DNA from 3 places in the Parapusillimonas sp. JC17 genome. Region 3 is predicted to be linked to each of the others. Evidence: predicted binding sites of a transcription regulator. Region 3 holds the regulator's gene; each other region holds the start of a gene.
The links. The regulator FNR, encoded in region 3, switches genes on or off when oxygen is low (the NO sensors DNR and NnrR bind a similar motif). The targets are predictions, from matches to a motif close to TTGATNNNNATCAA.

Region 1: the regulator FNR is predicted to act here: its motif matches at 5,022-5,035, upstream of hemN (oxygen-independent coproporphyrinogen III oxidase).
Region 2: the regulator FNR is predicted to act here: its motif matches at 3,964-3,977, upstream of azu (azurin).

Annotation. Positions count from the first base shown of each region.
Region 1 covers NZ_CP197474.1:1,849,123-1,859,613, forward strand. Annotated here, with positions in the region: gene ACSBPU_RS08975 (Na+/H+ antiporter subunit E) at 1-7, opposite strand, end outside; gene ACSBPU_RS08980 (monovalent cation/H+ antiporter subunit D) at 4-1,644, opposite strand; gene ACSBPU_RS08985 (Na+/H+ antiporter subunit C) at 1,641-1,985, opposite strand; gene ACSBPU_RS08990 (monovalent cation/H+ antiporter subunit A) at 1,985-4,921, opposite strand; gene hemN (oxygen-independent coproporphyrinogen III oxidase) at 5,177-6,598, shown strand; gene ACSBPU_RS09000 (YbaN family protein) at 6,591-7,010, opposite strand; gene ACSBPU_RS09005 (Crp/Fnr family transcriptional regulator) at 7,012-7,692, shown strand; gene ACSBPU_RS09010 (hypothetical protein) at 7,798-9,147, opposite strand; gene ACSBPU_RS09015 (NAD(P)H-dependent flavin oxidoreductase) at 9,599-10,491, shown strand, end outside.
Region 2 covers NZ_CP197474.1:2,221,711-2,232,201, reverse strand. Annotated here, with positions in the region: gene ACSBPU_RS10765 (DUF883 family protein) at 1-350, shown strand, start outside; gene ACSBPU_RS10760 (catalase) at 426-2,807, shown strand; gene ACSBPU_RS10755 (LOG family protein) at 2,879-3,757, shown strand; gene azu (azurin) at 4,080-4,529, shown strand; gene ACSBPU_RS10745 (arsenic transporter) at 4,754-6,034, shown strand; gene cueR (Cu(I)-responsive transcriptional regulator) at 6,184-6,582, opposite strand; gene ACSBPU_RS10735 (cation transporter) at 6,683-6,883, shown strand; gene ACSBPU_RS10730 (NAD(P)H-dependent oxidoreductase) at 6,859-8,217, opposite strand; gene ACSBPU_RS10725 (EamA family transporter) at 8,325-9,191, opposite strand; gene arsC (arsenate reductase (glutaredoxin)) at 9,274-9,618, opposite strand; gene ACSBPU_RS10715 (glutathione binding-like protein) at 9,808-10,491, shown strand, end outside.
Region 3 covers NZ_CP197474.1:2,591,203-2,601,693, reverse strand. Annotated here, with positions in the region: gene ccoN (cytochrome-c oxidase, cbb3-type subunit I) at 1-1,042, shown strand, start outside; gene ccoO (cytochrome-c oxidase, cbb3-type subunit II) at 1,054-1,710, shown strand; gene ACSBPU_RS12430 (CcoQ/FixQ family Cbb3-type cytochrome c oxidase assembly chaperone) at 1,710-1,883, shown strand; gene ccoP (cytochrome-c oxidase, cbb3-type subunit III) at 1,876-2,802, shown strand; gene ccoG (cytochrome c oxidase accessory protein CcoG) at 2,831-4,336, shown strand; gene ACSBPU_RS12415 (FixH family protein) at 4,358-4,606, shown strand; gene ACSBPU_RS12410 (hypothetical protein) at 4,640-4,894, shown strand; gene fnr (fumarate/nitrate reduction transcriptional regulator Fnr) at 4,926-5,654, opposite strand; gene ACSBPU_RS12400 (LysR family transcriptional regulator) at 5,788-6,696, opposite strand; gene clpB (ATP-dependent chaperone ClpB) at 7,013-9,607, shown strand; gene ACSBPU_RS12390 (epoxyqueuosine reductase QueH) at 9,754-10,410, opposite strand; gene glnE (bifunctional [glutamate--ammonia ligase]-adenylyl-L-tyrosine phosphorylase/[glutamate--ammonia-ligase] adenylyltransferase) at 10,470-10,491, opposite strand, start outside.

The sequences.
Region 1 (10,491 bases), 740 kb from region 3:
GGCTCATTGGCTGGCTCCCCTGGTGTCTACCGGCTTGCCCGAGTTCTGGCTCAGCACGGCGTCGATGTAGATCGCGGGCCGGTCGAGGTAATTGGCAGTGCGCTCCAGGTAGGTCATGGTGGGGCCGGCCCAGAACGAGAGCGCGACGCAGCTCAGGATCAGCCCGGCGACCGGCACCGCCTCGGTCACGCGCAGGCGGGGCGTGATGGAGTCTTCAGAGCTCCAGAACAGGCGGATGCCGGTGCGCCCCAACGCTATGATGCCCGCCAGGCTAGAAAGCAGGACGGCAGCCACCAGCGACCAGGCCGCCAGCGAAGGCGCGTCGATGGCGGAGGTCTGCAAGGCGGCGGACAGCAGCGAGAACTTGGCCACGAAGCCCGAGAGCGGCGGCAGGCCAACGATGAGCAGCGCGCAGGCAATGAAGGACATGCCCAGGAAAGCCATGGCGGCGGGGATGGCCACGCCGATGACGTCGTCGGAACGGTCGGAGGGCTCCGGGTCTTCGAGGTCGAAGGCTTCCAGGCTGACGGCCAGCAATTCCGCGCCGAAGGCCTGGGTGCGCTCGACCATTTCGAGCAGCATGAACAGCGCGCCCAATGACAGCACGGAGACGATCAGATAGAAGAGAGCGGGGCCGGTCAGGGTGACGCCCGGCATGCCGAGCGCCGCCAGCAATGTGCCCGAGGACATGATGATGCAGTAGCCGGCCTGCCGCTCTGCCTGGGGCGCTGCAAGCATGCCTATGGTGCCGAAGATCAGCGTGGCCATGCCCAGGGGGAACATCCATTCGCCGCCGAAGGCGGCGGGTGCGCCGCTGGGCAGCAGCAGGGAACCGATGCGCAGCAGGGCATAGACGCCGACCTTGGTCATGATGGCGAATATGGCTCCCACGGGCGGCGCCGCGTTGGCATAGGCGGCGGGCAGCCAGAAGTTCAGGGGCCAGGCGGCTGCCTTTGTCAGGAACGCGATGCCGAGTATGGCGGCGCCGGCCTCGAAGAGCATGCGCTCCGAGCCGGCCAGCAGGCCTGCACGCTGCGCGAGGTCGGCCATGTTGAGCGTGCCCGTGACGCCGTAGATCAGTGCCATGGCGATCAGCAGCAGGAAGGAGGCCACGAGATTCACGACGATGTAGTGCAGGCCGGCGGCCACGCGTGCACGGCCCGAGCCGTGGAGCATCAGGCCGTAGGAGGCCGCCAGCAGCACTTCGAAGAACACGAACAGGTTGAACAGGTCGCCGGTCAGGAATGCGCCATTGAGCCCCATCAGTAGGAACTGGAACAGGGGATGGAAGTGAACCCCTGCGCGGTCCCAGCGGGCGGTGGCGTAGACCCAGGTCGCAGCGCCGAGGACGGCGGTAAGCAACAGCATGATGGTGGACAGGCGGTCGACGACGGCCACGATGCCGAACGGCGCCGGCCAGTCGCCGAGCAAGTAGACGCCGACCCCGCCGGGCCAGTCGGTGGGAACGTAGCCCGCCGTCATGCGCAGCAGGGTGACGGCCAGGAAGATTTGCGTCAGGATGGACAGCGAGCTCAGCACCAGCCGTGCGCGGCGATGCGAATCATTGAGCAGCAGCATGGCCGCGCCGACCATGAGCGGTACGGCGACAGGAAGAATGGGTAAGTGCTTCAACCATTCATTCACAGTGGCGTCTCCCTGCCGTCGACGTGATCGGTGCCGGACAGCCCGCGCGAGGCCAGCAGAACCACCAGGAACAGCGCGGTCGTTGCAAAGGCGATGACGATGGCGGTGAGCACCAGCGCCTGCGGCAGCGGGTCGGCATATTGGCTGGCGTCGGGTGCCCAGTCGGTATTGATGACGGGCGGCGCGGCCAGCTTGATGCGCCCCATGCCGAAGATGAACAGATTCACGGCATACGAAATAAGCGACAGACCCATGATGACCTGGAAGGTGCGCGGCCTAAGCAGAAGCCAGATGCCCGATCCGGCGAGCACGCCAATGGCCATGGCGAGTACGAGTTCCATTAGTTGATTCCTTTGTCGGTGGACAGGGCGCCGGCCTGGCCATGCGCCGGCTTGCGGTACAGGCGCAGCGACTGGTGAGCCAGGGCGACGAGCATCAAGACCGTGGCGCCCACGACGAGCATGTAGACCCCGATATCGAACAGCAAGACGGTTGAGAGATGAATGTGACCGACGAGAGGCAGGATGAAATCGACGCTGTACGCGGACAGGAAGGGCCGGGTGGCCCACCAGACCGACATGGCCGCCGTCCCGGCGGCAAGCAGGCCCAGCGATATCCAGGTCTGGGGATGGATGCGAGGACGGGCCTCGACCCAGATGACGCCGCCGACCATGTATTGCAGGATGATGGCCGTTGCCATGATCAGGCCGCCCACGAAGCCGCCCCCCGGAAGATTGTGGCCGCGTATCAGGAAATACAACGAGACGAGCGCGGCCATGGGCAGCAACAGCCGGACCAGCACCGCCGGAATCTTCATGACCCCATCCGGGACCAGAGTCTTGGGATCGGGATCCGCGAAGCTGTCCAGCAGCCTGCCGCCGGCCGGAAGCCGTTGCCGCGCCTTGGGCAGCGTCATGCTTTCTATGGGCGGACGGAAGCGGCGCAGCAGCGCGTAGACCGTCAGTGCCACGATGCCGAGCACCGTGATTTCCCCGAACGTGTCGAAGCCGCGGAAGTCCACGAGAATGACGTTGACCACGTTGGCACCGCCGCCCAGAGGAACCGATTGCTCGACCAGGAAGGACGAAATGCCTTGAGGATGCGGCCGGGTCAGGACCGCATAGGCGATGGCCGTCAGGCCGGCGCCGCTGATGACCGCGATGATGAGGTCGCGAAAGCGCCGCAGGAACGCGCGCAGCGAACTTTTCAGCAGGGCGGGCTGTTCGTCGTCGTCTTCGACGCGGGGTGGCAGCCAGCGCAGCCCCAGCAAAATCAGCACCATGGTGACGACCTCTACCGAAAGCTGCGTAAGGGCGAGGTCGGGTGCCGACAGCCAGGCGAAGGTCAGCGCGGTGATCAGGCCGGCGCCTCCCGTGAGCAGCAGCGAGGCGGGCCTGTGGTACTTGGCCTGTCGGGCGGCGCCGATGGCGCATGCGGCGCCCGCGACCCACATGAGGCCGAAGAAGGGATTGATCGGAGTATGGAGTTCGGGCCGGATCCAGCCGCCCGCCGTCAACGGCAGCATGGCCACGATAAAGGTGACGACGACGATCAGCAGCAGCTGGGGCTGCAACCGGGGGGACCGTGTCACGTCCAGAAGGACTGCGGCCAGTGTGTCGATGCCTTCGAGTATGGTCTCGAAGCCCCGGCGTCCGTCGAAGCGATAGATGAAGGGCGCCAGGCCCGGGCGGGAACGATGCCGATGGCGCAGCAGCCAAAGCAGCAGCATGCCGCCCAGGAGGGCGATGAAGCTCATGAGCAAGGGAAGATTGAAGCCGTGCCAGACACGCAAGTCATAAGCCGGGAGGTCTGATCCGAGTATGGCCTGCGCGGCATTCTTGAGGAAAAGGCCCACGGTAAAGCTTGGGAATATACCAACGACCAGGCAGGTCAGCACCAGGATGGCGCTGGGAATCAGCATGAGCTTGGGCGGCTCGTGGGGCGCGCGCGGGAGGTCGCGCGGGATGGGGCCGAAGAAGACCTGCAGCACGAAGCGCAGCGAATAGGCGACGCTGAACGCGCTGGCGATGACCGCGGCGGTTGGCAAGCCAACGCGACTGAACCAGCTGCCTGTCGCGAATACCGTTTCGGCGAAGAACATCTCCTTCGAGATGAAGCCATTGAGCAGCGGCACGCCTGCCATGGAAGCGGCCGCGACCAGCGCCAGCGTGGCGGTGAGGGGCATGCTTCGGTAGAGGCCGGATAGCCGGCTGAGATCGCGCGTGCCGGTTTCATGGTCGACGATGCCGGCGGCCATGAACAGAGAGGCCTTGAAGGTCGCGTGATTCATCATGTGAAAGAGCGCGGCGACCAGCGCCAGCTTGCTGTTCATGCCCAGCAGCAGGGTGATGAGCCCGAGATGGCTGATGGTCGAATACGCCAGCACGCCCTTCATGTCCATCTGGAACGTAGCCGCGTAGGCGCCCAGCACCAGCGAACATAGCCCGGCGCCGCCTATGATCCAGGTCCATTCTTCGGTGCCCGCCAGAATGGGCCAGAAACGCGCCAGAAGGAATACGCCGGCCTTGACCATGGTGGCCGAATGCAGGTATGCGGATACCGGCGTCGGCGCCGCCATGGCGTTCGGAAGCCATACGTGAAAGGGAAATTGCGCGCTTTTCGTGAGCGCCCCCAATGCCACCAGCACCAGGATGGTCGTGTACCAGGGGTGGGTGCGGATGATGTCGCCGGCCGCCAGGACCTGGTCCAGATCATAGCTGCCCACCACATGGCCGATCATCAGCACCCCGGCCAGCAGGCACAGCCCCCCCGCGCCCGTGATGGTGAGCGACATGCGCGCGCCCCGCCTGGCGTCGAGCCGGTGATGCCAGTAGGCGATGAGCATGAAGGACGAGAGGCTGGTGAGTTCCCAGAAGATCACGAGCTGGATCAGATTGCCCGACAGCACCACGCCCAGCATCGACCCCATGAACGCCAGGAAGAATGAGAAAAAGCGCGGGACCGGATCTTGCGGAGAAAGGTAATAGCGCGCATAAAGAACGATGAGCGCGCCCATGGCGGTGATGATGACGGAAAACAGCCAGGCATAGCCGTCCATGCGCAGCGTGAAGTCAACCCCGAAGCTGGGCATCCATGGCACGACGGCCTTGACGATGTGGCCGTCGAATACCTGCGGAAGCTGTATGCAGACGAGGGCCAGGCAGATCAGGGCGATGACGCCGGCCAGCCATGCCTCGAGGTTGCGCGCGTTGGACGGCAGCAGCGCAGCGATAATGCTGCCTGCGAAGGGCAGGGCAAGGATGAATACGAGCAACATCAGGGCGGGATCGTGTGGGTTTGCGTGAATCTAGCCTCAATAATACGATATGTTTTGTTAAGCTTCGCGAAAGCTCTGGTTTTTCATGCCGCATGCGCTTTTGACTTACGTCAAGACGGATTTTCCGGCATCCTTGCACAATATGTATGGGGACAGACCCCATTCGGGGTCTGTCCCTTTGCTGATATTCAAGCCGGCGCGCGCTTGCCATGCGCATTTCATGGTTAGGCGGGCCGGCACGATCGGAGAAAGGCGATGAATGCCTACGAACCCCTGGTCGGCCAGAAGGCCCCCATTTTTCCGGAAATAGAAATTTCCGAAGAGCTGATTCGCCGTTTCGACAAATCGGGGCCGCGCTATACCTCGTACCCTACCGCAGACCGGTTCCGGTCGGGCTTTGCCGAGCAGGACTACCTCGCCTACCTCGACGCGCGGGCGCGCGATGCGGCCAAGCCTCCGCTGTCGGTGTATGTCCATTTGCCGTTTTGCGAACAGCTCTGTTATTTCTGTGCCTGCAACAAGGTCATCACGCAGGACCACGGCAGGGCCGCCCAGTATCTGGAGTACCTCGACAAGGAAATGGAAATGGTGGGCGCCCGCCTGGGCGATGAGCGCAAGACCGTGCAGTTGCACCTGGGCGGCGGCACGCCGACTTTCCTCAGCGCCGACGAACTCACGTCGCTCATGGATTCCATACAGCGCCATTTCGAATTTACCGACGATGCCGAGCTGGGGGTCGAGATCGACCCGCGCACGGTCAACGAGTCGACGCTTTCCATGCTGGCCGGCCTGGGCTTCAACCGCACGAGCTTCGGCATCCAGGATTTCGATCCGGACGTCCAGGCGGCCGTGAACCGCATCCAGCCGCTGATCATGGTGGAACGGGCCGTGGAAGCCAGCCGCAAAGCGGGATTCGAATCCGTCAATGCGGATCTGATCTATGGCCTGCCCAAGCAGACGCTGGCCAGTTTCGGGCGCACGCTCGATCACACGATCCGGATCTCGCCCGATCGCATCGCGCTTTACAACTATGCGCATTTGCCCAGCCGGTTCAAGGCCCAGCGGCTCATCAAGGCCGAAGACCTGCCCTCCGCCGAGGAGCGCCTCCAGATCTTCCTGATGTCGACGCAACGCCTGCTGGACGCCGGCTATGTGTATATAGGTCTGGACCACTTTGCCAAGCCGGACGACGAGCTGAACAAGGCTCGGCTCGAAAAAAGCCTGCATCGCAATTTCCAGGGCTACACGACCCGGGCCGAGTGCGACATGATCGGATTCGGCGTGTCGGCCATCGGCAAGGTGGGCAGTTCCTACAGTCAGTCCGTGCGCAGCGTCAACGCCTATTATCAGTACCTCGACGAGGGCAAGCTGCCCATCGAGCGCGGCTACGACCTATCGGCCGACGATCTGCTGCGGCGCGAAGTCATCATGACGCTGATGTGCAGCATGCCGCTGGATTTCTCCGATCTCAACGGCCGACACGGCATCGATTTCAAATCGTACTTCCAGGCCGAACTGGAAAAGCTGGCGCCGTTCCAGGAGGCGGGCCTGATGAAGATGGACGATCAGGGCATCACCATCACGGCGAAGGGCCGGCTGTTCGTGCGCGCCATCGGCATGGTCTTCGACAAATACCTGGGGCAGCCGACGGTGTCGACGTATTCCAAACTTATTTAGGTTCTTTCGGAGCCCGGGGCAGGGTCTTCATCCTGAGCAGGTAATAGCTCACGCCTATGCCCGGAATCAGCAGCAGCGGGCGTACCCACGGCAAGGGAACGTACCAGGCGGAGAACGCCAGCGAAGCCCACATGAAGATCAGGGTAAAGACCTTGGCGCGCATGGGGATACCCTGGCCTGTCTGGATATTTGAAAGGTATTGTCCCAGCACGCGGTTCCCCAGGAGCCAGCGGTGCAGGCGTTCGGACCCGCGCAGGTAGCAGGCCGAGGCAAGCAGCAGGAAGGGCGTCGTGGGCAGCAGTGGCAGGAAGATCCCCAGGATGCCCAGGATCAAGGCCAGCGTTCCGGCGACGTTGAACAGGATTTTGATCACGATGGCAGTGGCAACGATACCGTTACAGGATTCTAGCAATATGACGACAGGCAAGGCACGGACTCAGGATTTTTTGGCAAGATTGCCCTTGTTCTCGGGGCTGTCCGGGCCGGAGCTCGACACCCTGGCCTCCGGCACGGTCGAGGTCCAGATCGCGCGCGGCGACATGCTGTTCCGCCGGGGCGAGCCCTGCGTTGGCCTCCATGCCGTCGTCTACGGGCAGATCAAGCTCATGTTCGTATCGCCAGGCGGCGATGAAAAAGTGGTGCGCATCATCGGTCCCGGCGACAGCTTTGGCGAAGCCTTGATGTTCATGGAAAAGGACTACATCGTTTCCGCGCAGGCGCTCGCCGACACCATGCTGCTGCATGTCGGCAAGGATGTGGTGTTCAGCGGCATCGAACGGCAGCCCGGCTTTGCCCGCAAGATGCTGGCCAGCCTGAGCCAGCGCCTGCATTCGCTCATGGGCGACGTCGAGGCTTATTCCTTGCGCTCCGGGACCCAGCGTGTCATCGGCTACCTGCTCAAGGATCAGCAGTGCGAAGATGGGCACCGGTTCAGGCTCTCGACAAGCAAGACCGTCATTGCCTCGCGCCTGAACCTGACGCCCGAGCATTTTTCCCGCATCCTGCACGATTTGGCCGCACACGGGCTCATCGAGGTCAATGGCCGCGAAATCACCATCATGAACGCCGCCAGGCTGAGGGCGTATCAGGATTAGCCGCGTTAGTCGGGGTCAGACCCCATGCGGGGTCTGACCCCCTTGCGGTCAACCGATCAGAGTCGGGGTCAGACCCCGTACGGGGTCTGACCCCATCGTCCCGGACTAGCGGGGGTCGGACCCCGCATGGGGTCCGACCCCTTGCCCGTCACGAACCGCCAAGGCGCGGGCAATATTCTTGAGCGCGCGCCGGTAGAAAAGCAGCGCGCGCGCCATATTCGCCGCCAGCCACAGCGCCGACACGGCCAGAAGCAGGGCGGCGGGCCGCGTGAAGTCCGCGGGCCACAGGCTCGCGGCCACGAGCGTTGCGACCGCCGCCAAGTGGACCCAATACTGGCGTGCCGCCATGTCGTCGGGCAGAATCTGCTTGACTTTGGGAACTTCGCGCAGCGCCACGTCCAGATCCCGCTGAGCGTTGTACCAAAGCAGGAAAGGCAGGATCTTGTACAGCATGCCGTTGACGGCGCTCCAGGCAAAGCCCACGATGAAGAGCACGCCCAGCGTCACGGCGAGATCGGAGCCCATGATGATTTGCGCCAGCCATACCGGGATGCACGCGGCCAGGCAGAAGACCGCGGTATGCCAGAATCGGGTGGTCGTATCGGCCTGCGGACGTTTCCGGGTCCACAGCAAACGGAAGGTGGCGTAGGCGTAGACGCCGTAGGCAAGCAACAGCAGAATGGCCAGCGTGTAGCCGATCTCGACGCCGCCGAGCGGATCGCGCAGCAGGTTGGCGCCGAAGGCAAGCAGCAAGACGAACACGACGATTGCAAGCCAGCGTGTGAGTACCTTGGGGTACAGTTCCGTCACCTGGAACATGGGAATCACCTGATAAGACATGCCCATGACCAGCAGCCCGACCCACCCGAGCAGGCCCCAGGCGCTATGCAGGTCGGTGAACAGGCGCGAGACGGGCAGGGGCCAGACAAAGCTGGCCGCCAGCAGCAGGCCCATGACGACGGTGACCAGCAAGGCGGCCAGGGCAAGGCGGGTCGCCACCAGTATCTCGGTCGAGCCCTTGGTCGCCTGGCGGCGGTCGCGCCACAGTCCACAGAACCCTGATATCAACAGCCAGGCGAAGGCGCCGCCCAGCAGCAGGATCGCGAGCTGAAAGAGGGCGGGGTTGACCGTCAGGAAGCCTGCGGCCAGGCCAAGTGTGCCGACGGTCAATAAAAGGTGCGTCGCGATGGAGGTGGCGCGCGGCGCCAACATGTTGATGCCGGTCGCCACCGGCAGGATCTGCATCATAGCGCCGATCATCGCGCTGGCCAGAACTCCCAGCGTGAACAAATGGGTCAGGGCGAGCGCATGGCCGGTCCATCGTGAGCCCAGCGCGCTGGGACCTGCCCACAGCAGGAGCAGGGCCGCCAGCAATACGAACAAAGGGGTGTTGATGAGAAAGCGCAAGGGGACGCCCAAGCGGGGTGAGTTGTTGAAGGATAATGCGCGCTGCATGGATTCTTGCTGATTCCGAGGGTTGGTCAGTAGCGGACGTGGATGGGGCCTGCCGGTCCGCTGACGTGAACATATATGCCGTTGCCGAGCCTGGTGCGAATAACCCCATGGCAGGTGGAGTTTTGGGGTCAGACCCCGTTCGGGGTCTGACCCCTGCTGCCTTGCCATCAGTGTTGTTCGGGGTCAGACCCCATTCAGCCAAGCCGGGGTCTGACCCCCGCCGCCTCGCCATTGTTGTTGTTTGGGGTCAGACCCCATGCGGGGTCTGACCCCCTTCAACCAAAGCGCATGAACCTTGACATTTATTAAGGAATCGCATGCGTTATGGCTGCATAGTGTCCGCTAGGCGTCAAGCCGTCAATCATTACCAAGGACATCGATTGTGTTGCACACCGTACTAGAAAGACTCAAGCTCAAGGGAAAATCTCTGTTGCCCATTGTACAAGGAGGAATGGGCGTCGGCGTGTCCGCCCATCGCTTGGCCGGCACGGTGGCCTCGCTTGGCGCCATGGGCACGATTTCGAGCGTCGACCTGCGTCGCCACCATCCCGACCTCATGGTGGAGACCGGCCGTTCGCGCGACCGGGCACTTATCGACAAGACCAATCTCATCGCGCTCGATCGGGAAGTGAAGGCCGCGAAGGAAATGGCGGAAGGGAAGGGATTTGTCGCCGTCAACGTGATGCGCGCGGTTTCCGAATACGCGTCTTATGTGCGCCAGTCATGCGAAAGCGGGGCGGACGCGGTCGTCGTTGGCGCAGGGCTGCCGCTTGACCTGCCCGAGCTCACCGCCGATTTCCCCAAGGTTGCCATTGTGCCCATTCTGTCCGATGTTCGCGGCATCAGCCTGATACTGAAGAAGTGGATGCGCAAGAACCGCCTGCCCGATGCCATCGTGATCGAGAATCCGAAATACGCGGCAGGCCATCTGGGCGCCCCCACGGCCGATGCGGTGAATAGTCCGAATTTCGCCTTTTCCAATGTGCTGGAAGGCACACGCCAGCTATTCAAGGATCTTGACCTGGAAAAGGAAAGCATTCCGCTGATTACGGGTGGCGGCATACATAGCCACGAGCAGGTAAAACAACTGCTTGGCATGGGCGCCAATGCCGTGCAGCTGGGATCGCCTTTCGCGGTGACGGAGGAAGGCGATGCCCATCCCAACTTCAAGAAAGTGCTGGTCGAGGCCAGGCCCGAAGACATTGTGACTTTCATGAGCGTCGCCGGCCTGCCTGCACGCGCCGTGCGCACGCCATGGCTGGAAGCCTATCTCGAAAAGGAAGAAAAACTCCAGCGCGCCGCCAAGCAGCGCCCGTGCACCGTGGGTTTCGATTGCCTGGTTTC
Region 2 (10,491 bases), 370 kb from region 3:
ATTCTTTTGAAACCGAGGGCACCACGCGGGCGGACAGGGGTTCTTCCTACAGCGAGCGCGGTCGGCGAGGAAAAGGTGATGCGGCGGTCTGGCTGAATGAGCTGGACGCAATTCTGGACGATGAGAGCCAGACAGATATCGCCGCGCTGAGACAGCGGCTGCGGGAACAACTCAACGTGGCCAGGGGCGCCCTTGGCGACGCGGTCGATACCGCGGCCGATGCGGCTAGCGGTTACATGCGCCGTGCGGTGGATTGCGCGGACGTCTACGTAGAGACGCGGCCATGGCACGCCATCACGTGCGCAGCCGGGGTTGGATTCCTGCTGGGGATGCTCTGCCACCGCAAGTAGATTTCGGCATGAATATTGCTGTGACGGGCAGCGGCCGAACCCGGCCGGACATACTGCAAGCAATGGAGTCCTCTCATGGCTACCCGTCCCCCTAAGAATCCACGCCAGGGCCCCGTGCCCACCGCTTTTATCAACACCGACAGTGGGCCCGCGTCTGGGCCCACTGGCAATTCCGAACCCGAGCAGTTCGCCGGAGGCAGAAATGCAACCGCCGCCGCTCGGCCTTACAATCGGACCAAAGAGACCGAATACGGCCTGGAGCATGCGCGCCACCCTGTTGCCGGGGAAAGCGTCGAGCCTCCGTCTTCCCTGGTCACTGCCAGCACCCTTTCCGAAAGCAACGCATCCGCCAAGACCGAAGGACCCGCGGTCGAGGGGCTCAATGCCGCAAGTGGAGAGCTGTCGCGCGTGCGGGCGGACAGCAGCGGGCAGATGTTGACCACCAACCAGGGCGTCAGGGTACCCAACAACCAGGATTCGCTCAAAGCCGGCCTGCGCGGCCCTGCACTGCTGAAGGACTTCATCCTTCGCGAAAAGCTTACGCATTTCGACCATGAACGCATCCCCGAGCGAGTCGTGCATGCGCGAGGCTCGGGCGCGCATGGCTACTTTGAATGCTACAAGGCCTTGACCGATCTGACTGCCGCCGCGCCCTTCCAGGAAACCGGCAAAATCACCCCCGTCTTCGTACGGTTCTCCACCGTGGCCGGCGAGCGCGGGTCCAAGGACACCGCCCGGGACGTAAGAGGCTTTGCGGTGAAGTTCTATACCGACGAGGGCATCTGGGACTTGGTCGGCAACAACATGCCGGTCTTCTTCATTCAGGACGCGATGAAGTTCCCCGATCTCGTGCATGCGGTCAAGCCCGAGCCCCACCATGCCATGCCTCAAGCCGCGTCCGCGCACGATACCTTCTGGGATTTCGTTTCCTTGATGCCGGAATCGACACACATGCTGATGTGGCAGATGTCCGACCGGGCGATTCCGCGAAGCTACCGCATGATGCAGGGCTTCGGCGTGCACACTTTCCGCTTTGTAAACAATGCCGGCTCGTCGGTATTGGTCAAGTTTCACTGGAGCCCCATGCTGGGCACCCATTCGCTGGTCTGGGACGAAGCGGTGAAGATATCCGGCGCGGATCCCGATTTCCACCGCAGGGATCTGTGGGAGGCCATCAACTCGGGCAATTATCCCGAGTGGGAGCTGGGCGTGCAGATCTTCACCGAGGAGCAGGCCGACGCCTTCAGTTTCGATGTGCTGGACTCGACCAAGATCGTGCCGGAGGAGCTTGTGCCTATCACTCCCATCGGGCGCATGGTCCTGAATCGCAATCCCGACAACTTCTTCGCCGAGACGGAGCAGGTCGCATTCTGTACGGCCCATGTCGTGCCCGGGATCGATTTCACCAACGATCCCTTGCTGGCCGGACGCATCCATTCCTACATCGATACGCAGATCACGCGCCTTGGCGGGCCGAATTTCCACGAACTGCCCATCAACACGCCGCTCGCTCCCGTCCATAACAACCAGCGCGACGGCATGCATCGGCAAGCCATTCATCGCGGCGGCGTCTCTTACGAACCCAATTCGCTCGCAGGCGGCTGCCCATTCCAGGCCGGCATGCAGGGCTTCGTGCCCTTCCCCGAGCCGGTGAAGGGAGACGAACTTCGGGGCAAGCCAGAAAAGTTCGGCGAACACTACAATCAGGCGGCGCTCTTTTTCAATAGCCAGACAGAGCCGGAGCAGCGGCACATCATCTCGGCTTTTGCATTCGAACTGAGCAAGGTGACCGTACCCGCCGTGCGGGAACGCATCGTTTCCATGCTGCGCAATGTGTCAGAAGTGCTCGCCAGTGGCGTAGCCGGCGGCCTGGGCATGGCATTGCCCGAGCCCATGCCTCTGGCCATCGCGAATCCGCCGGCGCCCGAAGTGCAGACGTCTCCCGCCCTGTCCTTGATGGCGCGGCCCGGAGACGGTCGCATTGCCACGCGCAAGATCGCCGTGCTCGTTGCTGACGATATCGCCGGCGCCACGACGCAGGCAGTGGCCGACGCCCTGATTGCCGCGGGCGCCGTCGTGCGCCTGGTGGGCAGCCGGATCGGCCCATGCACCGCCGATGACGGGCTGGTGCTGGATGCCGACGCGACACTGGAAAACAGCCCCTCGCCTCTGTTCGACGGCATGGTGATACCCGATGGCGCCGTGGGCATGGAAGCATTGGCGGCGGATGGCCGCGCACTGGAATTCGTACGCGATCAGTTCCGGCACAGCAAGGCCATGCTTGCGCTGGGGGCCGGATCGTTGCTGCTCGATGCCGCCGGAATCCCGCACAATGCGCGCAACGTCGAAGGGCTGCTGGTGTCCGACATGGTCGATGCGTCCTCTGCCGACAGCTTTATCCAGGCCCTGGGCAAGCATCGTCATTTTGGCAGGGAAACGGATCCGCCCGCCGCCTGATCGCTCCCTCGGATGCGCGCGAGGCCGGCGCGCTACACTCGGGCTTATTTACGCGGCATCCGAGGGCAACAATGAAGAACGAAGAGCGCCAATCTTTGATAGACAAGATCCGGCAGGCAAGCGCATACCTGCCTGCTACGGAAGATCTCGATTGGCTCAACAGCGATGAAACGCGCGCCTTGCGTCTCCAGCTGGAATATCTCAAGGTCGAGCACGCCTTGCTCAAACACAAGATCACGCGCACAGTGGTGGTTTACGGCAGCGCGCGCATCATGTCGCCCGAAACCGCCCAGGCTTATCTCGTTCAGGCGCAGGAGCTGGTGGATGCCAATCCGCGCGACAAAGAGATGGCCGGCATGCTGGCCGATGCGCAACGCCAGGTGCGCTACTCGCACTACTACAACGAATCCAGACGATTCACACACTTGATGTCGGAGCTTTTCCAGAACAACGCCTGCTTCGAATGCGCGGTGGTCACGGGCGGCGGGCCGGGCATCATGGAGGCGGCCAATCGCGGCGCCTTCGAGGTCGGATCCCGGTCCATCGGCCTGAACATCACCCTCCCGCACGAACAGGAGCCGAATCCTTACATCACGCCCGAGCTCGCTTTTCATTTCCGTTATTTTGCACTGCGCAAAATGCATTTCCTTTTGCGCGCCCGCGCCCTGGTCGTTTTTCCTGGTGGCTATGGAACGCTCGATGAACTGTTCGAGGTCCTAACTCTGGTCCAGACACGCAAAATGGCGCCCATACCGATCCTGCTCTTCGGCAAGCAGTTCTGGGACCAGGCCTTGAATCTGGATTTTCTGGCGGAGCAAGGCATGATCGGACATGAAGACGTCGCTCTGGTCACGCATGTCGAGCAAGCGGAAGAGGCGGTGGAAATACTGGCGCAACACTTCAATGTGCAGACCGGGCCGCTGGAGGCCTGCTCCGTAGGGGCGGGCTGATGAAGTCTGAGGGGTCAGACCCATGACGCCCGGGGGTCAGACCCTGTAGGGTCTGACCTCAGAAACATGCAGCGGGTCACACCCCGAATGGGGTCTGACCCCAGGCCTTTCACCGGGTAAGCGCCCGAGACGAATTGAAAGGCCTCGTTTCCCAATGCGTTTATATGCAAGACCTTGCTGCGAGTGTGGGCTAAAAACTGTTATGGTTGATACGTATCAAGACTGCCCTTGATGTAATGCGTTTTAATTTCCATGTTGGGCAATGCAAGCATTACGTCATCATTGCCTCCCGCTTTTCCCCTTTTTCCTTTTGGAGATTTCTATGCTAGCTAAAATCACTTTCGCCGCCCTGCTTTCAGCCATGAGCCTGCCTGCATTGGCCGCGCAGTGTGACGTCACCGTCGATAGCAATGACGCCATGCAGTTCAGCACGAAGGAAATCGTCGTTGACAAGTCATGCAAGGAATTCACCGTCAATCTCAAGCACTCCGGCCAACTGCCCAAGGCGGCAATGGGCCACAATATCGTGATCACCAAGGAAGTAGACAAGCAAGGCGTCGCCACTGACGGCATGACCGCCGGCCTTGACAAAGACTATGTCAAGGAAGGCGACGATCGCGTCATTGCTCATACCAAGGTCATCGGCGGTGGCGAGTCCACGTCCGTTACCTTCGACGCCAGCAAGCTTTCGGCTAGCGACAATTACGTATTCTTTTGCTCCTTCCCGGGTCACTGGGCCATCATGACCGGCACCGTGAAGCTGAGCGGCTAAACCGTTCCCGTCCTATCGGCGAAAGCCGGACCGTCTGTTCCAGGCCGGCCCGGCTTTTTTTTGCCCGCGTGCGGACCGCCGTCCAACGGCGATCCGCACGTTCTCCTTCTCCCGCTCTTCCCTTCCGCCCTTTTTGAGCGGCAGCCCGTATAATCGCGCCTGTCCCGTATGCGGGACCAATGCGCGGCAAGCGCCATCTGTTTCTCCCTCCGCCTTCCACTCCTATGAGTATTGCAGCGCTGATTTTTGTCTTGACCCTGGTGCTCGTCATCTGGCAGCCGCGCGGGTTGGGAATCGGCTGGAGCGCCTGCCTGGGCGCGGCGCTTAGTCTTCTATCCGGCGTAGTCGCGCCCAGCGACATCCCCGTAGTCTGGCAAATCGTCTGGAACGCCACCGCCGCCTTCATCGCCATCATCGTCATCAGCCTGCTTCTCGACGAGGCGGGATTCTTCGAATGGGCCGCTTTGCACGTCGCCCGCTGGGGCCGTGGCAGCGGGCGTCTGCTCTTTGTCTTGATCATACTGTTGGGCGCCGCGGTTTCAGCGCTGTTCGCCAACGACGGCGCGGCGCTCATCCTGACGCCCATCGTCATGGCCATGCTGTCGGCGCTTGGATTCACCCCCGCTGCAACCCTGGCGTTCGTCATGGCCGCCGGTTTCATTTCGGACACCGCCAGCCTGCCGCTGGTCGTCTCCAACTTGGTCAATATCGTGTCGGCGGATTTTTTCGGGGTCAGCTTTGCCCGCTATGCCTCGGTCATGGCGCCCGTCAATCTCGTTTCCATCGGTGCGACGCTCGCCGTACTGCTCATCTATTTCGGCCGCTTCATTCCTCGCACTTATGAAGGCCGGTTGGCGGAACCTCGCAGCGTGATCCGCGACCTTCCTACCTTCCGCGCCGGCTGGCTGGTGCTGGCGGGACTGCTGGGGGGGTTTTTCGGACTGAGCCACACCGGCATCCCCGTAAGCGCCATCGCGGCCCTGGGCGCGATCATCCTGCTGCTGGTGGCCGGACGCGGGCATCGCATCAGCACGCGCAAGGTCATGCGGGAAGCGCCCTGGCATATCGTCGTTTTTTCCCTGGGCATGTATCTCGTCGTCTACGGACTGCGAAATGCCGGACTCACTGCCTGGGTAACCGCTCTGCTCGACTACTTCGCGACCCACGGAATATGGAGCGCGGCGCTGGGCACAGGCGTGCTAGCCGCAGTGCTGTCGTCAGTCATGAACAACCTGCCCACCGTATTGATCGGCGCATTGTCGATCGATGCCAGCCAAGCCAGCGGTGTCGTAAAGGAAGCCATGATTTATGCGAACGTGATAGGCAGCGACCTGGGACCCAAGATCACCCCTATCGGCAGCCTGGCGACACTGCTCTGGCTGCATGTGCTGGCGCGCAAGGGTGTGATCATTTCTTGGGGATACTACTTCCGGGTAGGCATTGTGCTGACCCTTCCCGTGCTATTGCTGACCCTGGCCGCCCTGGCGCTCAGATTGAGTGCGTGAGCCGGGCTGTGAGATGGGGTCAGACCCCGTATGGGGTCTGACCCCGAGTGCGTGAATAGGGCCATGAGACATGGGGTCAGACCCCCTACGGGGTCCGACCCCTTAACCTTTCGGGATTTGGGGTCAGACCCCGCAGGGGGTCTGACCCCTCAACCGTTCTGGCTTGCCCCCAGGTCGGCCAGTATCGGGCATTCGGGCCGGCTATCCCCATGGCAGCAATTCACAAGATGCGCGAGCTGATCGCGTATGGACTGCAATTTGGCGATATCGCTGTCCAACTCGGCGATATGCTGCTGCGCCAATTGTTTGACGTCGGCGCTCTGGCGCGTCGTGTCTTCCCAAAGTCCGATCAGCGTCCGGATACGATCCAGAGAAAACCCCAATTCACGCGATCGTTTGATGAAGCGCAGCGTCTGCACGTCGTTCGCGCCGTACTTGCGATATCCGGCGTCGCTGCGCCGCGCAGGCTGTATGAGCCCTATGCTTTCGTAGTAGCGGATCATCTTGCGCGACACGGCGGACGCTTCCGATGCTTCTCCGATGTTCATGAGATCACTCCGGAATGAAGACGGGAACCCCTGTGCTCCCGGTTTGACATTACCATAGTTGTAAGGTTTATGATTTTATCAATTCAGCAAGGAGCATCTTATGATCGAATTCGAAGTACAGGACATGACCTGCAAGCATTGCGAAGCCACCATCACCAAAGCGATCAAGGAAGTCGCGGCGGATGCGGTCGTCGACATCGACCTGGCGACCCACACGGTCAAAGTGGGCGGCGTTGCGAATGCCGATCGCGTCGAAGCCGCCATTCGCGACGCCGGCTATAGCCCTGTGGAGCGCCCCTGACCAAACAGCAACTCCATTTCCCGCCTGACCTTGTAGGCGGGTGTGGCGGTATCCATGGCGACGTCGTCCCAGCATAGGCTCTGGCCCGCCTTCACGGGCCGTATCACCTTGACGTTGTGGGCGAGGCCCAGGGGCACGCCTCCGATTCCGGTTGATTTGCCTGCGGGCAACAGCTTGCCCCACACGGTGTAGCCGCCTTCGCCGTCGAGCATTTCGCCGGGCTTCAGATCACGCTTGGCGGTGGCCACGACGTCCGCGTGCCATGCCGTGGCAACGCCGGTGGCTTCGCCGCGCAGCGCAACCGACGCCACCGACATCCCGACTTCCAGCCCGATCAGATGCCAGCGCTTGTACAAAGTGAAATAGCGGCCGGTGGGATCGGTGTGCGCGTTGTATTCTTCGAAGCAATTCTTGATGTAGTCGGTTTCCGCCTCGACCGTCACCCACACGCCCATGCGGATGTCGTACGGGATGCGCCGTCCGTCCGGTTCCAGCGAGGATACGACCTCGACCATGCCCTTGCGTTCCAGCACCCCGCCCTCGTCCACGGGACGGGTCACATAAGGGATGTCTTCGATGCTCGCCGGTGGATACAAAAGTCCGTTGGAAGGCACGGCCAGACCCGTGGCATTGGCGACGGCAGAGCTCTCTATGGAAGGCTTGGAGCCATCCAGGAAGCTGTTGAACATCTTGGGATTCAGGCCGCCGCGAGCCGCTTGCTCGGGCGTCAGCCCGTAATATCCCCAAACCGTTTCAGGTGTCGACTGCGCATAATGCGGCAGCCATTTATGTCCGCGCCCCGCTGCCACCACTGGAAAACCGCAGGTCCGGGCCCAGTCGACGAGGTCGCAGATGAGCGCGGGCTGGTCGCCGAACGCCAGGGAATACACCACGCCGGCCTCCTCGGCCTTGCGGCCGAGCAACGGGCCGCAAAACGCATCGGCTTCGACGGTGACGTTCACGACGTGTTTTCCATGGTGAAATGCGGCAAGGCAATGCTCGACCGCGGCGATGGGGTTGCCGGTACATTCCACGATGACGTCGATCTCGCTCATGCCGACCAACGCTCGCCAGTCGTCCCCGACCCAGGTTGTGCCCCGGCGCAGCGCATCCTGCAGGGACGACGCTTCCAGACGTGCGCTGTCCCAGCCTACCCGGCCAAGGTTGGTCCGGGCGGCATCCGGCGAAAGGTCGGCAATGCCGACCAAGTGTACGCCGGGTGTGCGCGGAATCTGCGCCAGATACATGGCGCCGAATTTCCCCGCGCCGATCAGGCCGACACGTATAGGCCGGTTGTCGGCCGCGCGCTTTTGTAGTTTTGCATAAAGGCTCATCGAGCTGTCTCCGTCTTGTCGCGAAAGCAACAGAATATACACCTGTGCCCGTCATGACGCGCAAGCGGCTCCAGCCGGCGCCGCCTGTGTTTAAGCGTTGACGGGCCTTATGCCAGCAGGATCACCCCGGCGACGATGATGACGCATCCCGCGACACGTGGAACCGAGACTTTCTCCTTGAGGATGAAGAAACCCGCTACCGTGGCGATCATCAGTGAGGTTTCGCGCAGCGGCGCCACCAGGCTGACGTGTGCGCCCATCTGCAGCGCATAAAGCACCAATATGTACGCCATGGGCGACAAGGCGCCCACGGCGAAGGCATAACCCCATTTGCCGCGCATCTGGCGCACAAGCTCGCGGCGCCGGACCCAAGCCCTCGGCGCCAATAGTGCAGCGCCGCCCGTGGCCGAGAACCAGTCCAGCACGACGGGCGCCACCAGGAGCACTTTCACCGTATACGCATCGGTGACCGTGTATGCGGCGATGAACAGCCCGATGAAAAGCCCCCATTTCACCCCTGCCCACGCGTGGGGCGTCGTGAATCGGCGCAAGGAACCCCCGGAGGCGATCAGCAATATGCCGACGACGATACAGCCGATGCCCGCGAGGCCCAGAACCGTCGCAGGCTCTCCCAGCAGGACGAAGGCTGCCAGGCTGGACAGCAAGGGGCCCGTGCCCCGGGCGATGGGATACACCACCGACAGGTCGGCGGCCTGGTATCCCCATTGCAGGCACAGGCTGTATCCCAGGTGCAGCACACTGGACAGAAAAATGAACAGCACTGCGGGCCAGGTCCACGTCATGCCGTCCACCAGCAATATGTAGACGACCCAGGGCGCGTACAGCAGCGCCGACAGGCTGCGATAGCAAAAGACGAAGTGCCCGGCGGCGCCGGTGGCCTTCTTGGATATGATGTTCCACGTGGCATGCAGCCCGGCGGCGCAAATCACCAGCAAGAATGTTTCGAGGGTCATCGGTCTTTGCGCAGATACGCGGGCGGTGGAACGATTGGGCTACGGTCCGGTGCCGCCAAACGGCCGGCGGCGTCAACGGGTATTAGAGTATTTCTTCGATCACCGTTGCGGGACGGCAAAGTCGCGTGCCTTTTTCCGTGACCACGAAAGGACGATTCAGCAAGATGGGATGCTCGGCCATGGCGTCGAGCAGGCGGTCGTCGCCGACGGCGGGGTCGTCCAGACCCAGTTCGCGGTAGATGTCCTCTTTTTCGCGGACGGCTTCCCTGACCGTGAGTCCGGCATCCGCGATCAATTGCGCCAGCTCGGCGCGGGACAACGGCGTTTTCAGATATTCGATGATTTCAACTTGCAGTCCCCGATCCTGCAGGGTTTGCAAAGCGCTGCGGGAGGTACCGCAGCGGGGATTATGATAGATCCTGTTCATTGCCGTATCGCTGTCATATAGTTGTCACGAAAGCGCCATATTACTCCAAGGACGGGCCGGGGTCAGACCCCCATGCGGGGTCTTACCCCAGAAGCCGAAACTCGGGGTCAGACCCCGTACGGGGTCTGACCCCCCATGGTAAAGTAGATTCATTGTCCTTCTATTCGTCGAACACTGAAAAGGCTCCGCATGATAGATCTGTATTACTGGACTACCCCGAACGGGCATAAGATCACCATGTTTCTTGAGGAAACAGGCCTCGAGTACAAGATATTTCCCATCAATATCGGCAAGGGCGATCAGTTCCAGCCCGATTTCCTCAAGATTGCACCCAATAACCGCATCCCGGCCATCGTCGATCACGATCCGGCTGACGGCGGGCCCGCGATTTCCCTGTTCGAATCCGGCGCCATCCTGCTCTACCTGGCGGAGAAGACCGGCCAGTTCCTGCCCCAGGATCTGCGTGGGCGCCACGACGCCCTGCAGTGGCTGTTCTGGCAGATGGCCGGGCTCGGGCCCATGGCCGGGCAGAATCACCATTTCAATGCCTACGCCACCGAGAAAATTCCCTACGCCATCGATCGCTACGTGCGGGAAACCAGCAGGCTGTACGGCGTGCTCAACAAGCAGCTGTCCGACCGGGAATTCATCGCCGAGGAATACTCCATCGCCGATATGGCATGCTACCCATGGGTGGTCTCCCACGAGCGCCAGAGCCAGGACCTCAACGACTTCCCGCATCTCAAGCGCTGGTTTGAAACCATCGCGGCCCGCCCGGCGACGCGGCGAGCTTATGAGCTGGTGAAGGAAATCAACCCGGCACCCACCGCGCACGACGAAGCGGCCCGGAAGCTTTTGTTCGGACAGGACGCC
Region 3 (10,491 bases):
CGTGTTCTTCGGCACCATCGCCAAGCGCCGCGTGAAGCACATCTATGTGGCGAACTGGTTCTTCGGTTCCTACATCCTGACCATCGCCGTGCTGCACATCTTCAACAACATGGAACTGCCGGTGTCCCTGTGGAAGTCCTATTCCGCCTATGCGGGCGTGCAGGACGCCATGGTGCAGTGGTGGTACGGTCATAATGCCGTGGGCTTCTTCCTGACCACCAGCTTCCTGGGCATGATGTATTACTTCGTGCCCAAGCAAGCCGAGCGCCCGGTGTATTCCTACCGGCTGTCCATCGTCCACTTCTGGGCGCTGGCCTTCACCTACATGTGGGCGGGTCCTCACCATCTGCTGTATACCTCGCTTCCGGACTGGACGCAGTCGCTGGGCATGGCGCTGTCGCTGATCTTGCTGGCGCCTTCCTGGGGCGGCATGATCAACGGGATCATGACCATGTCGGGCGCATGGCACAAGCTGCGCACCGACCCCATCCTGAAGTTCATGGTGGTGGCGCTTTCGTTCTACGGCATGTCCACCTTCGAAGGTTCGATGATGTCGATCCGCACCGTCAATGCGCTGTCGCATTACACGGACTGGACTGTCGGCCACGTACACTCGGGCGCTCTGGGCTGGGTGGCGATGATCACTTTCGGCTCTCTGTATTACATGATCCCGCGCCTGTATGGCCGCAAGCAGATGGCCAGCATGAAGCTGGTGGAGCTGCATTTCTGGATGTCCACCCTGGGTGTCGTGCTCTATATCAGCGCCATGTGGATTGCCGGCGTGATGCAGGGCCTGATGTGGCGCGCCACGGGCATCGACGGCACGCTGACCTACAGCTTCGTCGAGGGCGTCAAGGCGACCTATCCCTTCTACGTCATCCGTCTGCTTGGCGGCGTGTGCTTCCTGGGCGGCGTCTGCGTCATGCTCTGGAACACCCTCATGACCATCAAGGGACAGGTAAGAGTCAACCCGGTTGTGCCTCTGTATAGCCCGGACGCCATCGACCCGGCGCTGGTAGGCCCCGCATCGGCCACGGCTTAAGGAGAGCATACATGGCAAGCAAAAATTCCCGCTTTTCGCACAAGCTGATCGAGACGAACGTCGGTCTGCTCATCGTGCTGAGCATCCTGGTGATTTCTTTCGCCGGCCTCGTGCAGATCGTTCCGCTGTTTTTCCAGCACTCGACCACGACGCCGACACCCGGCGTCAAGCCCTACGAGGCCCTGAATCTCATCGGGCGCGACATCTATATCCGCGAAGGCTGCGTGGGCTGCCATTCGCAGCAGATCCGCATGCTGAGCTCCGAAGTCCAGCGCTACGGCCCGTATTCGCTGGCCGGGGAATCGGCCTATGACCACCCGTTCCTGTGGGGATCCAAGCGCACCGGCCCCGACCTGGCGCGCGTGGGCCAGCGCTATTCCGACGACTGGCACCGCGTCCACCTGCGCAATCCGCGCGACGTGGTGAAGGAATCCAACATGCCCGCCTATCCGTGGCTGCAGCACAACAGCGTGGCGAACGCCGATGTGCAGGCGCGCATGCGCGTGCTGCGCAAGCTCGGCGTTCCTTATACCGATGAGCAGATCGAAAAGGCGCCCGAACAATTGAAGGGCAAGACGGAAGAGGACGCACTGGTCGCCTACCTGCAAGGTCTGGGCGTAGCAGGGCGTGAAGCTGCGGCCAAGGCCGTTGCCGAGGGAGCGCTGTAATGGCAATTATCAATGCAATCGCAACCATACTCGCGATGCTGACGTTTCTCGGCATTGTCTGGTGGGCATTTTCGCGCGTGCGCGCGCAGGCAAATCACGAGGCTTCCATGCTGCCTTTCGCTTTGCCGGATGAGTTCGTGACGGAGAAGAAGGAAGGGGGCTCTCATGAGTGATTTTATAAATGGCTTCTGGGGCTACTTCATTTCCGTCATCACCCTGGGCGGGATAGCCTTCTGTCTGTGGCTGCTGTTCACCCAGCGCGCATGGCTGGGCAAGAGCGTTCCCGAAGTGGACGACAATGCCGTCCACGTATGGGATGGCGACATCACGGAATTGAATACGGCCGTACCGCGCTGGTGGACCGTTTTCTACATCGGCCTGTGCGTCGTGGCGCTGGGCATACTCTTCCTGTACCCGGGCCTGGGCACCTACCAGGGCACGATCGGTTATACCGCCGCCAGGGAAGTCAAGGCCGACCAGGAAGCGCTCAAGGCCCAGATCGCGCCGGTGTATGCGCGCTATCAGGAAATGGCCATCGAGGACATAGCGCGTGACGCCAGCGCGCGGGAGATCGGCCAACGGCTGTTCCTGAATAATTGCGCCCAGTGCCACGGCTCCGATGCCCGCGGCAGCGGCAGCTTCCCGAACCTGACGGACGGGGACTGGCTGTACGGCGGGAATCCCGAGCAGATCATGCAGACGATCACCAAGGGCCGCCACGGCATGATGCCGCCCTGGAGCTCTCAGATCTCGCCCGCGCAAGCATCCGACATCGCCCAGTACGTACGGTCGCTGTCCGGGCTTGCCGCCGATTCGCTGCGTGTCGTTCCAGGCAAGCGGGGCTTCGACACCTTTTGCGTGGCTTGCCACGGGGCGGAAGGCAAGGGCAACACCGCGTTGGGCGCGCCCAACCTGACCGACAACGTCTGGCTTTTCGGTAGCTCCGAGGCGTCCATCGTGGAAACCATCTTGAACGGCCGCCAGAACCATATGCCGGCCCAGGAGGGCATCCTGACTCCGGAACAGATCCGCATGTTGACCGCCTGGGTCTGGGGGCTGGGCAATCAGGGGCAGAAGGTGGCAACCAAATAGGTGCCGCGAACATTAGCTGAGGTATGAAATGAGTAACGAACCCGTCGCCCAACCCGTTTCCGGACAACCCGTGGAAGCCGTGCCAGCCTGGCAGCCGCCGCGTGTGTCCAAGGGGCGGGGAGGCGGTTCGTCTCCTCAGGTCGAAAAGGCGCTCAAAGACGTACGGAGCAAGATCTATCCCCGCTCCGTATCGGGCATATTCGCCCGTTGGCGCATCATCATGGTGTTCGTCACCCAGCTGATCTTCTACGGCCTGCCATGGCTGCAATGGAACGGTCGCCAGGCGGTGCTGTTCGATCTGGGCGCCCGGAAATTCTATCTTTTCGGCATGGTCCTGTGGCCGCAGGACGTCATCTATCTGTCCGTCCTGCTCGTCATTTCGGCCTTCGGCCTGTTCTTGTTCACGGCCATGGCGGGGCGGCTCTTCTGCGGATATGCCTGTCCCCAGACGGTCTATACCGAAATTTTCATGTGGGTCGAGCGCCGCATCGAAGGCGACCGGATGGCTCGCATCCGCCTGGACGAGCAGCCCTGGAGCCTGCGCAAGTTCCGCCTGAAGGCGAGCAAGCACATCGTCTGGATACTGATCGCCTGGTGGACGGGATCCACCTTCATCGGCTATTTTGCGCCCATCCGCGAACTCGGCATGGGCCTGCTGACCCTGTCGCTGGGGCCATGGCAGTGGTTCTGGATGGTTTTTTACGCCGTCGCCACCTGGGGCAATGCCGGCTTTCTTCGCGAGTCGGTCTGTAAGTACATGTGTCCCTATGCGCGTTTCCAGAGCGTCATGGTGGACGATGACACATTTGTGGTCACCTATGACCATGTGCGGGGCGAGCCGCGCGGCGGCCGGTCGCGCAAGATCGACCACAAAGAGGCGGGCATGGGCGACTGTGTCGACTGCAGCCTTTGCGTGCAGGTCTGTCCCACCGGCATCGATATTCGCGAGGGCCTGCAATACATGTGCATAGGCTGCGGCGCATGCGTCGATGCCTGTGATCAGGTCATGGACAAGATGGGCTACGAACCGGGCCTTATCCGCTACACTTCCGGACGCGCCATCACCGACCGCATGACACAGAGCCAGGTGCGCAAGCGCATGTTGCGGCCCAGGGTGCTGGCGTATTCCATCATTTTGGGCGCGATCGTCATCGCCTTCATCGTTTCGCTGGCAACCCGCACGACGCTGCGTGTGGACGTTATCCGGGACCGTGGCTCGCTGGGCCGGGAAGTTGCCGGCGGCATGATAGAGAACGTATACAGGCTGCAACTGATCAACACATCCGAGTCGCCCGTTACGCTCACTTTCAGTGCCACCGGGTTGCCGGAGCTGTCCGTGATGGCGGGCGACGAGGGCGGCACGACGGTGAAGGTCGATGGCGCATCGAACAGGCTGGTTCCATTCGTGGTCCGCGCTCCGGCCGGCCAGGTTTCTTCGGGCCTGCACGAAATCGAGCTCCATGCGGTGGGCCACTACGACGAAGGCGATGAAACGACGGTGGTGGAACGTTCCAGCTTCTTCGTGCCCAAATGATTGACTGACGGGGATACAAAAATGTCACAAGCAGAAGCCGACGCGGCCAGGGCGGTAGGACCCAGCAAGCCCTGGTGGCGCGAACCTTGGCCATGGATCATCATGGCAGGTCCGGCCGCCGCCATCGTGGGCTGCATCATCACCATCGTGCTGGCCGTGCAGAATTTCAGCGACCAGGCAATAGAAGACGGCGGGGTAAAGCGCGGCCTCGTCGTGACCAAGCAGGCGCCCGTCGAAGCGCCCACCGCGCCGCCAAATCCGGAACCCTGATAAGATAATAAAAAAATCAGACCGGAGACTTTTATGAGGCATGTGACGGCAATGTTGATTCTGTGGCCATCCTTCCTGCTTGCAGCAGCAACCAGCGCGACCGTTTTCGCGCTGATAGACCCGCTGGACATCACCTTTCTTGGGCATATACACGCCAGCCGTCAGCAGGTCTACGCGGGCGGCTTTTTTCTTTTCTGGCTGATGGCGGCGGTTTCCAGCGCGCTGACCCTGCATTTGGCGCCGCGCGGCCGCGTCCTGGACGAGTTTGGCGACCCCATCAATGAATGACGGTGTCGGCTCGAACCTGTCTCGGCTTGACCTAGCCGCAGTCGGTTCCGGATAGCTGCCGCAGGCCTTGCATGTCCAGGATATGGACTTCGCGCTGCTGTACCCGTATGAAGCCTTCGCGGGCAAACCGCGAAAACAGCCGGCTGACGGTTTCCAGGGTCAGCCCCAGATAGTTGCCGATTTCTTCCCGGCTCATTCGCAGAATGAATTCGGTGGACGAATACCCCAAGGCCGCCAGCCGCTGCGACAGGTTGATCAGAAAAGCCGCCAGGCGCTGTTCGGAGCGCAAGGCGCCCAAGGTCATGACGAGCTGGTGCGCCCGGTTGATTTCCTTGCTCATCAGCCTGCGGAACTGCCACTGTAAAGAGGGCACCTTCAGGGCCAATTGGTCCATTTCGTCGAGCCTGATCACGCACACTTCGCTGTCTTCGAGGGCGATTGCATGCGATACGTGGCGATCGTCCACCAGGCCATCCATGCCGATGATTTCGCCGGGCAGCAGGAAGCCGGTGATCTGCACTTGCCCGGATGCATCTTCAAGCTGGGTTTTCAGCGAGCCCGATCGTATGCCGTAGATGGCTTCCGTTTTTTCGCCGAGGTGAAAGAGCGCTTTACCCTTGGGGATGCGAATACGTTCTTTGACTAGTTCGTCGAGCTTCGAGACATCGCTTCGCGGCATTCCAACGGGCAGGCAGATTTCGTTGAGCATGCATGTGGAACAGTGCGTGGACTCTGGCGTAACGGCGATCTTTTTTTGCATACGATCGTCCTGAGGACGAATGAAAAAACCTATTGTAGGCGGAATTCAAGGGAATTTTCGTGCCTTTTGACCTGAGTCAAAAGGCACGATGGCGTATGGGTGATTAAATGACACACTGGCTGTGTGTCTTCCGCTAATTGACGTCCCAGTAAGAGGACTCCGAATAGGTGGACTTTAGCATATCGACGAAAGCCCGTACCCGCAAGGGCAGGTGGCGTCGTTCGGGCAGCATGGCGAAGATTCCATTGGCGGGCGCTGCATATTCATCCAGTACGCTGATCAGCCGGCCGGCCGCCAGGTCCTCGCGGACTTCCCACAACGAGCGCCAGGCCAGGCCGACGGCGTCGAGCGTCCATTGATGCAACACGGAACCGTCGCTGCAGGCCATATTGCCTTTGACCCGTATTGCACGCAGCTCGCCATCCTGGCGCAGCAGCCATCCGCGCGCCTGGTTCCCCTGGTTGCCGAAAGACAGGCAGTTGTGCAGCGTGAGATCGCTGGGCTGCTGCGGCTTGCCGTGTTTCGCCAGGTATTCCGGAGCGGCCACGATGACGCGTTTATTGTCGGCCAGGCGCAGGCCCACGATCTGCGAGTCGTCCAGTTCGCCGATGCGGATGGCGCAATCGTAACGTTCTTCGATCAGGTCGACCAGGCGGTCGCTCAAGTCGAGCGAGATCGTCATGTTGGGATGGTTCTTGATGAAATCAGGCAGCAGGGGAGCCACATGCCGGCGCCCGAAGCCGGCCGGGGCGGTTACCCGCAGGTGGCCGCTGGGATCAAGGCTGCCCTGGCTGACCCGTGCTTCGGTCTCGTTCAAGTCGCGCAGTATGCGCTGCGCTTCTTCGAGAAAGGCTTCGCCTTCCGAGGTCAGGGACAGGCGGCGGGTGGAGCGCAGCAGCAGCTTTATGCCCAGGCGCTCTTCAAGCGCGTTGATGCGTCGGCCGATCATGGCCGGCGCAACGCCTTCGGCGCGCGCCGCAGCCGACAGGCTACCCAGCGTGGCGACGGCCACGAAGCTTTCAAGTTGTTTGAACTTACCCATGCTGAACGGTAATGACGAAGACGGCGCAAGGTTTCGGCCGCCACCGGACTATAGTAGCAGAGGGATGCAAGGGGTCAGACCCCATGCCGGGTCTGACCCCGCCGCCGTAACTTGTCCGGGGTCAGCCCCCCATGGGTCTGACCCCAATACGGAAGCCGCACGGGGTCGGACCCCGAATGGGGTCCGACCCCTCTAACACAGACGGGGTCCGACCCCTCACGACCCCTCGAAAAGGCCGGCCAGCCCTTGAAATCAAGGCTTTTGGCCCTACATAGTCTTCATTCGAGCTCATGCTCTCCCAATAAAAGACACGACTATGCGATTCGACAAACTCACCACGAAGTTTCAGCAGGCCATTGCGGATGCGCAAAGCCTGGCTGTCAAGAACGACAATCCTTACATAGAACCGGCCCATGTGCTGTCGGCATTGCTTGCCGATGCCGACAGCGGCGCGGCCAGCCTGCTGGCGCGCGCCGGGACGGCGGTCAACCGGGTCGGCCCTGCCCTGAACAGGCATATCGAAAGCCTGCCGCAAGTGCAGGGGGCGGAAGGCAATATCCAGGTCAGCCGCGAGCTGCAGGCCGCGCTGGCGCGTACCGATAAGGAAGCCACCACGCGCGGCGATTCCTATATCGCCAGCGAATTGTTCCTGCTCGCCCTGTGCGATGACAAGGGTGAGGTCGGACGCATCCTGCGCGACGCCGGGCTGCAGCGCAAAGCGCTTGAAACCGCTATCGAGGCGGTGCGGGGCGGCGCCGCCGTATCGGACTCCGAGGGCGAGTCGAATCGCGAAGCGCTGGCGAAGTACACCACCGACCTGACCGAACGGGCCCGCCAGGGCAAGCTGGATCCGGTCATCGGCCGCGACGACGAGATTCGCCGCTCCATACAGATCCTGCAGCGCAGGACCAAGAACAATCCCGTCCTGATCGGCGAGCCCGGCGTGGGCAAGACCGCGATCGTCGAGGGCCTGGCGCAGCGCATCGTCAACAACGAAGTGCCCGAGACGCTGAAGGGCAAGCGCGTGCTGACGCTCGACCTGGCCGCCCTGCTGGCTGGCGCCAAGTACCGGGGCGAATTCGAGGAGCGTTTGAAGGCGGTGCTGAAGGAGCTCTCGCAGGACGCCGGCCAGACCATCGTCTTCATCGACGAGCTGCACACCATGGTGGGCGCCGGCAAGGCCGAAGGCGCCATGGACGCGGGCAATATGCTCAAGCCCGCGCTGTCGCGCGGCGAACTGCATTGCATCGGCGCGACCACGCTGGACGAATACCGCAAATACATCGAGAAAGACGCCGCGCTGGAACGGCGTTTCCAGAAGGTGCAGGTCAACGAGCCCGATGTGGAGTCCACCATCGCCATTCTGCGTGGGTTGCAGGAAAGATACGAATTGCACCATGGCGTGGCCATCACCGATCCGGCCATCGTCGCCGCCGCAGAACTCTCCCATCGCTACATCACGGACCGCTTCCTGCCCGACAAGGCGATCGACCTGATCGACGAGGCCGCTGCTCGCATCCGCATGGAAATCGACTCCAAGCCCGAAGTCATGGACCGGCTGGACCGCCGCATCATCCAGCTGAAGATCGAGCGCGAGGCCGTCAACAAGGATACGGACGAAGCCTCGCAGCGCCGCCTGAAGGCGATCGAGGACGAACTGCTGAAACTGCAGCGCGAATACAACGACTACGAGGAAATTTGGAAAGCCGAGAAAGCGGCTGTGCAAGGCTCGCAGGCGATCAAGGAAGAGATCGAACGCACGCGCGCCGAAATGGCGGAACTTCAGCGCAAGGGGCAATTCGACAAGCTCGCCGAACTGCAATATGGCAAGCTGCCCGAACTCGAAGGGCGGCTGCAGGCGGCCGAGTCCGGCAAGCAGGACGAAAAAGAGGCCGATCAGCCGCGTCTGCTGCGCACCCAGGTCGGCGCCGAAGAGATTGCGGAAGTCGTTTCGCGGGCCACCGGCATTCCCGTTTCCAAGATGATGCAGGGCGAGCGCGAGAAGCTGCTCAAGATGGAAGAGCATCTGCACCAGCGGGTGGTCGGCCAGGACGAAGCCGTCAAGCTCGTCGCCGATGCGATCCGCCGTTCCCGCGCGGGCTTGTCCGATCCGCAGCGTCCCTATGGTTCTTTCCTGTTCCTCGGACCGACCGGGGTGGGCAAGACCGAGCTGACCAAGGCGCTTGCCAGCTTTCTCTTCGACTCGGAAGATCACATGATCCGCATCGACATGAGCGAGTTCATGGAAAAGCATTCCGTTGCGCGGCTGATCGGCGCGCCTCCGGGCTACGTGGGATACGAAGAAGGCGGCTACCTGACGGAAGCGGTGCGTCGCAAACCCTATAGCGTGGTGCTGCTCGACGAGGTCGAGAAAGCGCACCCGGACGTGTTCAACGTGTTGCTGCAGGTGCTGGACGACGGCAGGCTGACCGACGGCCAGGGCCGCACCGTGGATTTCCGCAATACGGTGATCATCATGACCTCCAACCTGGGTTCGCAACATATCCAGAGCATGGCGGGCCAACCCTACGAGGTGATCAAGGAAGTAATCTGGGATGAACTCAAGCAGTCCTTCCGTCCGGAGTTCCTGAACCGCATCGACGAAGTGGTGGTGTTCCATGGGCTGGAAGCCAAGCACATCGAATCGATCGCCCGGATACAGCTGCAACGCCTGGGGCAGCGCCTGGCGCAGAAGGAAATGCGCCTGGAAGTGTCCGAGGCGGCGTTGGCCCAGTTGGCACGGACGGGTTTCGATCCCGTGTTCGGCGCTCGTCCGCTCAAGCGAGCCATCCAGCAGCACATCGAGAATCCGATCGCACGCTTGATCCTGGAAGGCAAGTTCGGACCCAAGGACGTCGTGCCGGTGGATTGGCAGGACGACAAGTTCGTGTTCGAGCGTACGCTGCAGTGATGGGTGGTTGAGGGGTCAGACCCCGTACGGGGTCTGACCCCAGGTCATTGACGCGGGGTCTTATTGAACTCGGGGTCAGACCCTATAGGGTCTGACCCCTTGCCATAAGGCCTGACCCCTTGCCATAAGGCCTGACCCCTGCCTCGTCAAAGCTCATCCTTCCCGTAGAACTTCACCCCGATCTCGATGCGTTCGCGGCCCTGCGCGCGTCGATGGCGGTTGGTGTCCCGCAGGGAATACACGCAGCCGCAATACTCCTGCTGGTAAAAGTTCTCGCGCTTGCTGATTTCGATCATGCGGGCGGAGCCGCCGCCTTTGCGCCAGTTATAGGTCCAGTAGATGAGTTCGGGATAGCGGGCGGCGGCCCGCTCGCCGCAGCCGTTGATCTGGTTCATGTCCTTCCAGCGCGAAATGCCCAGCGAGCTGGTGATGGTGTCGAAACCATGTTCGTGGGCATACAGCGCGGTGCGTTCGAAACGCATGTCGAAGCAGACCGTGCAGCGTTCGCCGCGCTCCGGTTCGTTTTCGAGGCCCCTGACGCGCTCGAACCAGTTGTCGCGATCGTAGTCGGCGTCGATGAATTCGATGCCGTGCTGTTCGGCGAATCGGATGTTCTCGTTCTTGCGGATCTCGTATTCCCGGTCCGGATGGATGTTCGGGTTGTAGAAATAAATCGAATAGTCGATGCCCGATGCCGTCATGGCTTCCATGACTTCGCCGGAGCAAGGGGCGCAACAGGAATGCATCAGCACCTTTTTACGGTCTTGGGGGAGCGTCAGCTTGGGGCGTTCGGTAGTTGTCATAACGATACATGCCGCCCCTTGCAGGGCGTGGCATAGGCAAAACACACAAAGATCCTATTTTAGTCCCCTATGACCATATTC